Regions from separate parts of the Kitasatospora sp. NPDC056446 genome, predicted to be linked through region 1. Evidence: predicted binding sites of a transcription regulator. Region 1 holds the regulator's gene; the other holds the start of a gene.

Region 1 (4,956 bases):
CTTCCATGACTCCCGGGGCTGCCGACTGCTGAAGTCTCTGATTAATCAGAGCCTTTCCGTGGACATATTCGACCGAGCCGCCGGTGGTGTCCGGGGCGTGGAACGCCTCGGAAAGTTCGTTGAGGTCCGCCGGCAGGGAAACCGCTTTCGACAGCAAATCGAGTGCTTGTCGTTGCCATGCTGAACTCAGGCTGCTGGCGAGTTGAGCCGGATCGGCGGCCAGGAGCGCGCCCGGTTCTTCGCTGTCGGGTATGAGCAGTCCGAGATCGAGAAGTTCTTCGAGAGCGAGGCTTCCGGCTGCCGAGACCGCGTCCTGGGTGAGACGACCGGTTTCGTTCACGGCCTGCAGGTAGAGCTTCCGGGCGTCCTCTGACAGGATGCGTGACGCGCTGGGTCCAGGCCCTGCGTGCTCTTGCCCACTCATCTTCGGCTCCTAGTGCTGACCGTCACGTAGTCAACGCGATTGTCGTCTGCTGTGACATGGATCTTAGGCGGCGGTCACGAGCCGGCCGAAGAGATGCCTTGTCGCAGGTAGATCGACGATTCTTGCCCAGGACAGCACTCTCTCACTGCAAAAGAGCCGCCGGCACCCCCCGAACAGGAGGGGGCCGGCGGCCTTGGCGTGCGGGTGCGCGGGGTCAGCGCTTGGGGCGCCAGACGACGAGGGCGCTGGACTGGGGGGTGGGGGGCTGGTACGGCACGAGGTCGCGGCGGTAGGAGGCGTGGACGGCGGCCTCGCGCTGCCGGAGGGCGCTGGCGGCGCCTTCCAGTGAGTCGACCAGTTCGGTGATGCGGGACTGGAGGGCGGTGACCTGGTTCTCCAGCTCGATGATCCGCTTGATGCCGGCCAGGTTGATGCCCTCGTCCTGGGAGAGCCGCTGGACCTCGCGCAACTGCTGGATGTCGCGGGCGGAGTAGCGGCGGCCGCGGCCGGCGGTGCGGTCGGGGCAGACCAGGCCGAGGCGGTCGTACTGGCGCAGGGTCTGCGGGTGCAGCCCGGACAGTTCGGCGGCGACGGAGATGACGTACACCGGGGTGTCCTCGGTGAGGACGTACGCCGGCTGGGCCGGGGCGGCCCGGCGGGTGCGCCGGGTGCCGTCGCCGGGCAGGCCTTCGCCGAGGCCCGGGCCGATCGGGCCGCCGGGGCCGATCGGGCTGTCGGGGTTCAGCGGACCCATCGGGTTCAGCGGATTCATCGGGGACATCTGGTCGTCACGCTCCCTTCGCCGCCCGGAAGAGGGCTGCTCGCGGATCGTCGGAGGCGGTGGCCTCGCGGTACTGCTCCAGGGCGTTCAGCGCGTCACCGGCGACGTGCTGGGGCACCACGACCTCGACGGTGACGAGGAGGTCGCCGCGGGTGCCGTCCTTGCGGGTGGCGCCCTTGCCGCGGGCGCGCATGGTGAGGCCGTTGGCGCTGCCCGGGGGCAGCTTGAGCTTCACGGCGGGGCCGCCCAGGGTGGGCACCTCGATGGTGGCGCCGAGGGCCGCCTCGGGGAAGGTGACCGGGACGGTGACGGTGAGGTTGTCGCCCTTGCGCCCGAAGACCGGGTGCGGGTCGACGTGCACGGTGACGTAGAGGTCGCCGGGCTGGCCGCCGCGTTCGCCCTGGGCGCCCTTGCCCTTGAGGCGGATGCGCTGGTCGGCCTGGACGCCCGCCGGGATGCGGACCTGCATGGTGCGGGCGGAGCTGGCCCGGCCGCTGCCGTGGCAGTCGGTGCACGGGTCGTCGACGATCATGCCCCGGCCGCGGCAGTCCTTGCACGGCTCGGAGAGCGCGAAGGCGCCCTGGCCGCGGCTGACGGTGCCCGCGCCGACGCAGGTCGGGCAGACCCGCGGGGTGGTGCCGGTCTTGGCGCCGGTGCCGTTGCAGCTGCGGCAGGGGGCCTGGCTGGTCATCCGCAGCGGGACGGTCGCGCCGTCCACCGCCTCCTCGAAGGAGAGCGTCACCTCGGTCTCGACGTCGGCGCCGCGCCGGGGCTGGGCCTGCCGGGGGCCGCCGCGGTTGAAGAGGCCGCCGAAGACGTCGCCGAGGCCGCCGCCGGTGTTGCTCTGGTTTCCGCTGAAGAGGTCGCCGAAGTCGAAGCTGTAGCTGCCGGTGCCGCCGGGGCCGCCGCCGGACCGGAAGCCGCCGTTGGCGAAGAGGCTGCGGGCCTCGTCGTACTCCTTGCGGCGCTTCTCGTCGGAGAGGACGTCGTACGCCTCGGAGATGTCCTTGAACCGCTCCTCGGCCTTGGCGTCGCCCTTGTTGGCGTCGGGGTGGAACTCGCGCGCCAGCTTGCGGTAGGTCTTCTTGATCTCGGTGGCGGTGGCGTCCTTGGGCACGCCGAGGACCTTGTAGTAGTCCTTCTCCACGTAGTCCTTGCCGCTCATGCGTCCGCCACCCCGCTGTGCTCGGCAGCCGCTGAGCGGTCGACGCATCCCTCAACGGTTCTCCGCCGGCCCTCGGCCGGGGGGACCCCCATGCTGCGCTCGCTCACGGCTCCCGCCACCTCCCGATGTCCGTCGTCACTGGGCTGCCGGCTCGCGGGTGAAGGCGCCGCCGCCGACAGAGCGCTGCGGAGCCGGCCGCCGTACTGTCCGGCGTACGACTCCGCAGCGCACTGGTTGTCAGCTGTCAAGGACTGTCAGCTGTCACTGGTTGTCAGTTGTCCGGGTCGCCCTCGGACTTGTCGGCCTCGCCGGGCTTGGCCTCGGCGTCCGGGGCCGCCTGGGCGCCCGGCTGGGGCTCCGCGACGGCGACCATCGCCGGGCGGATGATCCGCTCGCCGATGCGGTAGCCGGGCTGGAGGATCTGCACGCAGGTGTCCTCGGTGACGTCCGAGGAGTAGCTGTGCATCAGCGCCTCGTGCATGGTCGGGTCGAAGGGCTCGCCCTCCTTGCCGAACTGCTGGAGGCCCAGCTTGGCGACGACCGTCTCCAGCGAGTCGGAGACCGACTTGAAGCCGCCGGTGACCTCGCCGTGCTCGCGGGCGCGGCCGATGTCGTCCAGGACCGGGATCAGGGACTCCAGGATGTTGGAGACCGCGATCTCGCGGACCGTCAGCCGGTCGCGCTCGACCCGCTTGCGGTAGTTCTGGTACTCGGCCTGCAGCCGCTGCAGGTCCGCGGTGCGCTCGGCCAGTTCGCGCTTGGCGGTGGCGAGCTCGTCCGTGGAGCCCTCGGCGGCACCGGCCGCCGCGGCCTCCTCGGCAGCCTTGATCACGGCCTCTTCGGCGGCGGAGTCGTCGCCGGGCTTGCCGCCCTGCGGCTTGTCCGTCATGCCGACGCACCGCCCTTGGGCTTCTCGTCGTCCACGATCTCGGCGTCGACGACGTCGTCCTCGGCCTTGGCCTGGGCGGAGTCGCCGGCCGCGGCACCGGCGGGGGCGTCGGCGTTGGCGTACAGCGCCTGGCCGAGCTTCTGCGCGGTGGTGGAGACCTTCTCCGAGGCCTCGCGGATCTTCGCGATGTCCTCGCCCTTGAGGGCTTCCTTGAGCTCGCCGATGGCGGTCTCGACCTCGGTCTTGACGTCGGCCGGGAGCTTCTCGGCGTTGTCGGCGATGAACTTCTCGGTCGAGTAGACGAGCTGCTCGGCGGAGTTGCGGGTCTCGACGGCCTCGCGGCGCTTGTGGTCGTCCTCGGCGTACTGCTCGGCCTCGCGGCGCATGCGGTCGACCTCGTCCTTCGGCAGCGAGGAGCCGCCGGTGACGGTCATCTTCTGCTCCTTGCCGGTGCCGAGGTCCTTCGCGCCGACGTGCATGATGCCGTTGGCGTCGATGTCGAAGGTGACCTCGATCTGCGGCAGGCCGCGCGGCGCCGGCGGGAGGCCGGTCAGCTCGAACATGCCGAGCTTCTTGTTGTACGCGGCGATCTCGCGCTCGCCCTGGTAGACCTGGATCTGCACGGACGGCTGGTTGTCCTCGGCCGTGGTGAAGATCTCGGAGCGCTTGGTCGGGATCGTGGTGTTGCGCTCGATCAGCTTGGTCATGATGCCGCCCTTGGTCTCGATGCCGAGGGACAGCGGGGTGACGTCGAGCAGCAGGACGTCCTTGACCTCGCCCTTGAGGACACCGGCCTGGAGCGAGGCGCCGATGGCGACGACCTCGTCCGGGTTGACGCCCTTGTTGGCGTCCTTGCCGCCGGTCAGCTCGCGGACGAGCTCGGCGACGGCCGGCATACGGGTCGAGCCGCCGACGAGGACGACGTGGTCGATCTCGGAGAGCGAGATGCCGGCGTCCTTGATCACGTTGTGGAACGGGATCTTGCAGCGCTCCAGCAGGTCCGAGGTGAGCTGCTGGAACTGGGCGCGGGTGAGCTTCTCGTCCAGGTGCAGCGGGCCCTCGGCGGAGGCCGTGATGTAGGGCAGGTTGATCGAGGTCTCGGAGGACGAGGACAGCTCGATCTTGGCCTTCTCGGCGGCCTCGCGCAGACGCTGCAGGGCCATCTTGTCCTTGGACAGGTCGACGCCGTGGCCGCTCTGGAAGACCTTGACCAGGTGGTCGACGACCTTCTGGTCCCAGTCGTCACCACCGAGGTGGTTGTCACCGTTGGTGGCCTTCACCTCGACGACCCCGTCGCCGATCTCCAGCAGGGAGACGTCGAAGGTGCCGCCGCCGAGGTCGAAGACCAGGATGGTCTGGTCGTCCTTGTCGAGGCCGTAGGCCAGGGCGGCCGCGGTCGGCTCGTTGACGATGCGCAGGACGTTGAGGCCCGCGATCTCACCGGCCTCCTTGGTGGCCTGGCGCTCGGAGTCCGAGAAGTACGCCGGGACGGTGATGACGGCGTCGGTGACGGTCTCGCCCAGGTAGGCCTCGGCGTCCCGCTTCAGCTTCTGCAGGATGAAGGCGCTGATCTGCTGCGGGTTGAAGTCCTTGCCGTCCAGGTTGATCTTCCACCCGGTGCCCATGTGGCGCTTCACCGAACGGATCGTCCGGTCGACGTTGGTGACCGCCTGACGCTTGGCCACCTCGCCGACCAG
Region 2 (4,956 bases), on a different contig from region 1:
GGGCGTCCAGGTCGACCACGCCGTCGTCGATCTTGGAGAGGTCGAGCAGGTGGGTGACCAGGCGGCCGAGCCGCTCGGTCTGCTCCAGGGCCGCCTGGAGGGTCGCCGGATTGGGCTGGACGACGCCGTCGACCACGTTCTCCAGGACGGCGCGCAGCGCGGCGATCGGCGTGCGCAGCTCGTGCGAGACGTTGGCGACCAGCTCGCGGCGGTGCCGGTCGGCGGCCTGGAGGTCGGCGGCCATCGCGTTGAAGGCTGCCGCCAGCTCGCCGATCTCGTCGCGGGAGCTCACCTCGACCCGGCGGCTGTAGTCGCCGGAGGCCATCGCCCGGGCGGCGGCCGTCATCTCGCGCAGCGGGGCGGTCAGCCCGTGCGCGAGGAACTGCATGAACAGCAGCGAGGCGATCATGGAGAAGACCATGATGATCCGGATCTGGGTCTCGGACCGGATCGCCACGACCACCATCCCGGTGGCCAGGAAAACGGAGACGATCACCAGCAGGGCGAGCTTGCCCTTGATCGAGCGGACCGGGTCGAGCGGCCGGATGTCGGCCCAGACCCGGCTGGCGGCGCGGGCGGCGAGCGTCTGCGGTCGCGCGCCGGCGGATGCCCCGTTGCGTTGCTGTGGAAAGGTCATTGGTCCCAATAGTCCCCGCGGGCGTGCCCCGCGTGCGTCCCGCTGCGTGCCGACGCAGCTTCTCCCGCCAGGCGTCGTCCGGACACGGGCCCCCCGGCGGCCCGTCGTCCGAGGTCCGCCGTCAGGACAGCGGGGCCTCCAGTGCGTACCCGACACCGTGGACGGTGCGGATCCAGCTGGCCCCGATCTTCCGGCGCAGCGCCTTGACGTGGCTGTCCACGGTGCGGGTGCCGGACGCGTCGGTCCAGTCCCAGACCTCGGCCAGCAGCTGCTCGCGGGTGAGCACCGCGCGCGGCTGGGCCGCCAGGCAGGCGAGCAGGTCGAACTCGGTCGGCGTCAGGTGGACGTCGCCCGCGGCCAGCCGGACCCGGCGCTGGACGTGGTCGATCTCCAGCTCGCCGAAGCGCAGGCTGCCGAGCGCGGGCGTGCGGGCCGCCTGCTGGGCGCGCTCGACGCGGCGCAGCAGCACGTTGACCCGGGCGGCCAGTTCGCGCATCGAGAACGGCTTGGTCATGTAGTCGTCCGCGCCCACGCCGAGGCCGACCAGCAGGTCCGTCTCGTCGTCGCGCGCGGTCAGCATCAGCACCGGCACCGGTCGCTGGGCCTGGATCCGGCGGCACACCTCCAGGCCGTCGAAGCCGGGCAGCATGATGTCGAGGACGACCAGGTCCGGCTGCCAGGTGTGGAAGCCGTCGACCGCGCCGGGGCCGTCGTGGGCCACGGCGACCTTGAAGCCCTCCGCGCCCAGCCGGGCCGCGATCGACTCGGCGATCGTGGGCTCGTCCTCCACCACCAGCACTCTGCGCTGGCTGCTCACAGTGCCGCCGGTGTTGTGGTTGTCCTGCTGAATTTCTGTCACGGTCACGCCACCGCCCCCAGGGCTGCGGGCCGGCCACCTGTGGGGATGGCGGGCTCCGCTCGTAGTCTTGTTCCGTCGTGGACTGTGCCGGGTCCGCCGTCCCGTCGCGCGATCGGGAGGCGAGGACGGATTCGTCGGCCGTCCACTTCTCCCGCGCACTTCGCAGCGTACGGACAGCGGATGCTTTCCGGCAGGTGGACCGGACGTTTCCGGCCCGTGGCCCGGCTGTTCGGGCCGCCCGCGGACCCACTGCACGAGTGGGCACGGGCCGCTACCTTACCCGGGGATTTTTCTCTGCGTAACGGTACGTATGCAGTCGAGTTGACGCCAAGTCGCCGGTCAGAGGCCCTACTGACGCGTTAATGGAGAGAAGGTCTGGACCAATGTCGGGAATCCGGGGTTCCGCTGCGCAGACGGTCTTCACCGGCTTTTCCCAGGTGCCTCTCAGAACCTCGACGTACCGTGGCCACGACAACACCCGGTCGGGCGGAATCCGCGCTGGGCGCCGGTGCGTTGGGCACCTGCGGGGGCCGCCGGCCGCCGACGTGGAGCGGAGGCGTCATGGCGGGACCGCGGCAGGGTGCCGAGGGATGCGCGCCTGCGGGAGTGCCGTACGGAATGCTGCGGCACGGGATGCGCGCCGGCGTCGCGCGATGGCTGCTGGAACGCGTGCCGACGCCCCGTCGGACCCCTTTCACCCTGGGATATCTCGCCGTCGTCGGCGCCACCACGACCTTCGCCGGGCTGGCCCATCCGGAACTCGTCCAGCGCTTGCAGGAAGCCTCCAGTTCGGACGGGCACAACCTGCTGCAGCACCCTTTGCGGGCCCTCGTCCTGAGTGGTTTCTGGGTGGCCGGCGACGCGTGGGTGCCGTACCTGTGGGGATTCGCGTTCACGCTCGCACCGCTGGAGCGCAAGGTCGGATCCGCCCGGGCCGCGATGGTCTTCGCGATCGGCCACGTCGTGGCCACGCTGCTCTCGCAGGGAGTGGTGATCACCGCCGTGGAGACCGGTCGGATGGCGCCCGAGGCGATGGACCACCTGGACATCGGGGTCAGCTACGGGGTGCTCGCCTGCCTGGGCGCGGTGGCCGGGCTGCTCTCCTGGCGCGGCCGGCTGCTCGCGCTGGGCGGCGCCGGGCTGATGATCGCCGAGCAGATCGCCTCCGACAAGGACGTGGTCACGGCGGTGGGGCACCCGGCGGCGGTGCTCACCGGGGTCGCGCTGTGGCGCTGGCTGCGCCGGGCCGAGCGGCGCCCGCCCCGGCCGCGTCCGGCCGCCGCGAAGGCGCCCGGCGCGGTGCCCGCGCACGGTGCGGCGCGGGTGCGGGCCGCGCGCTGAAGGCCGCGCGCCGAGGGCCTCCCGTACGGGGGCGCCTCCGTGGACCCCTCCGCGGACCTTTCCGCGACGTCTTGACGGGCGCCGCCGAGGCGTCTTCGAGGGCCGGGGAGCTCCGTGTGCCGAGGATTTCTTGAGGCGCGCTTAGTGCTCTCTTAGGGCTTTTTTGACGGACCGCCCGCCGTGCGTCCGCCGTCCCTCCCCGTCCGCGATCCGTTCGCTCAGAGCGAACCGGGCGCCGGGAACATTCGGCACCCGTCAGGCCTTAGTCAGGTCGACTCAACTTCACTGACTGGGGAGAGATCATGGCATCGACGTCCACACCGCTCACCCTGCCCGTGCTGCCGCTCGACGACGAGGTCGTGCTCCCGGGCATGGTCGTCCCGCTGGACCTGAAGGACACCGAGGTGCGCGCGGCGGTCGAGGCCGCCCGCGCGGCGGCCGCGGGCGGCGCCAAGCCGCAGGTCCTGCTGGTCCCACGGGTGGACGGCTCGTACGCGGCGGCCGGCACGCTGGCCACCGTGGAGCAGGTCGGCCGGCTGGCCGACGGCCCCGACACCGCCGGCCAGCCCGTCGCGCTGGTGCGCGCCGTGCGCCGGGTCCGGATCGGCGTCGGCACCACCGGTCCCGGCGCCGCCCTCTGGGTGGAGACCACGCCGTTCCGGGAGTCCTCGGTGGGCACCCCGGTGGCCGGCCGCGCCGCCGAGCTGGTCAAGGAGTACAAGGCGCTGTCCACCCAGTGGCTGCGCAGGCGCGGCGCCTGGCAGATCGTCGACCGGGTGGCGCAGATCGAGGGCGTCGGCGAGCTCGCCGACAACATCGGCTACGCGCCCTTCGTCACCGCCGAGCAGAAGCTCAAGGTGCTGCTGGAGGCCGACCAGGTCGCCCGGCTGGAGTACGCGCTGGCCCTGCTGCGCGACCACCTCGCCGAGGAGGAGGTCAACGACACCATCCGCAAGGACGTCGAGGAGGGCGTCGCCAAGCAGCAGAAGGAGTTCCTGCTCCGCCGCCAGCTGGAGGCCGTCCGCAAGGAGCTGGCCGAGCTGAACGGCGACGCGGCCGACGAGGAGGGCGACTACCGCGCCCGGGTCGAGGCCGCCGACCTGCCGGAGAAGGTCCGCGAGGCCGCGCTGAAGGAGGTCGACAAGCTGGAGCGGGCTTCCGACCAGTCGCCCGAGGGCTCCTGGATCCGCACCTGGCTGGACACCGTCCTGGAGCTGCCCTGGAACGAGCGCACCGAGGACGCGTACGACATCGCCGGCGCCCGCGCGGTGCTGGACGCCGACCACGCCGGCCTGGCCGACGTGAAGGACCGGATCGTCGAGTACCTGGCCGTCCGCAAGCGCCGGGCCGAGCAGGAGGCCGGGCCGGACGGGTCGGGCGAGGCGCTGCCCGGGGCCGGCGGCGGGCGTCGGGCGGGCGGCGCGGTGCTGGCCCTGGTCGGCCCGCCCGGCGTCGGCAAGACCTCGCTCGGCGAGTCCGTGGCCCGCGCCATGGGCCGCACCTTCGTCCGGGTGTCGCTCGGCGGCGTCCGCGACGAGGCCGAGATCCGCGGCCACCGGCGCACCTACGTCGGCGCGCTGCCCGGCCGGCTGGTGCGCGCGATCAAGGAGGCAGGCTCGATGAACCCGGTCGTCCTGCTCGACGAGATCGACAAGGTCGGCTCCGACTACCGGGGAGACCCGGCCGCCGCCCTGCTGGAGGTGCTGGACCCGGCACAGAACCACACCTTCCGGGACCACTACCTGGAGGTCGAACTCGACCTCTCCGACGTCGTCTTCCTCGCCACCGCCAACGTGCTGGAGGCCATCCCCGAGCCGCTGCTCGACCGGATGGAGCTGGTCCGGCTGGACGGCTACACCGAGGACGAGAAGGTCGTCATCGCCCGCGACCACCTGCTCCCGCGCCAGCTGGCCAAGGCCGGTCTCGGCGGCGGGCAGGCCACGGTGGACGAGCCGGCGCTGCGCCGGCTCGCCGGGGAGTACACCAGGGAGGCGGGCGTGCGCAGCCTGGAACGCTCCATCGCCCGGGTGCTGCGCAAGATCGCCGCACAGGCCGAGCTGGGCGAGCGCCAACTGCCCGCCACCGTCGGCCCGGAGGACCTGCGCGCGCTGATCGGCCG

What was found. Region 1 encodes HspR, which represses chaperone genes until heat shock. Its sites were predicted from a motif close to TTGAGNNNNNNNNNCTCAA; they were not measured.
Region 2: a site for HspR is predicted at 3,099-3,117, ahead of lon (endopeptidase La). Genes of this name have one in related genera too.

What each region holds. Positions count from the first base shown of each region.
Region 1 covers NZ_JBHTRF010000020.1:40,987-45,942, reverse strand. The annotation lists gene ACFQ6N_RS15115 (helix-turn-helix domain-containing protein) at 1-424, opposite strand, end outside; gene ACFQ6N_RS15110 (heat shock protein transcriptional repressor HspR) at 639-1,178, opposite strand; gene dnaJ (molecular chaperone DnaJ) at 1,213-2,370, opposite strand; gene grpE (nucleotide exchange factor GrpE) at 2,642-3,259, opposite strand; gene dnaK (molecular chaperone DnaK) at 3,256-4,956, opposite strand, start outside.
Region 2 covers NZ_JBHTRF010000032.1:81,973-86,928, reverse strand. The annotation lists gene ACFQ6N_RS21290 (sensor histidine kinase) at 1-637, opposite strand, end outside; gene ACFQ6N_RS21285 (response regulator transcription factor) at 759-1,496, opposite strand; gene ACFQ6N_RS21280 (rhomboid-like protein) at 2,115-2,837, shown strand; gene lon (endopeptidase La) at 3,140-4,956, shown strand, end outside.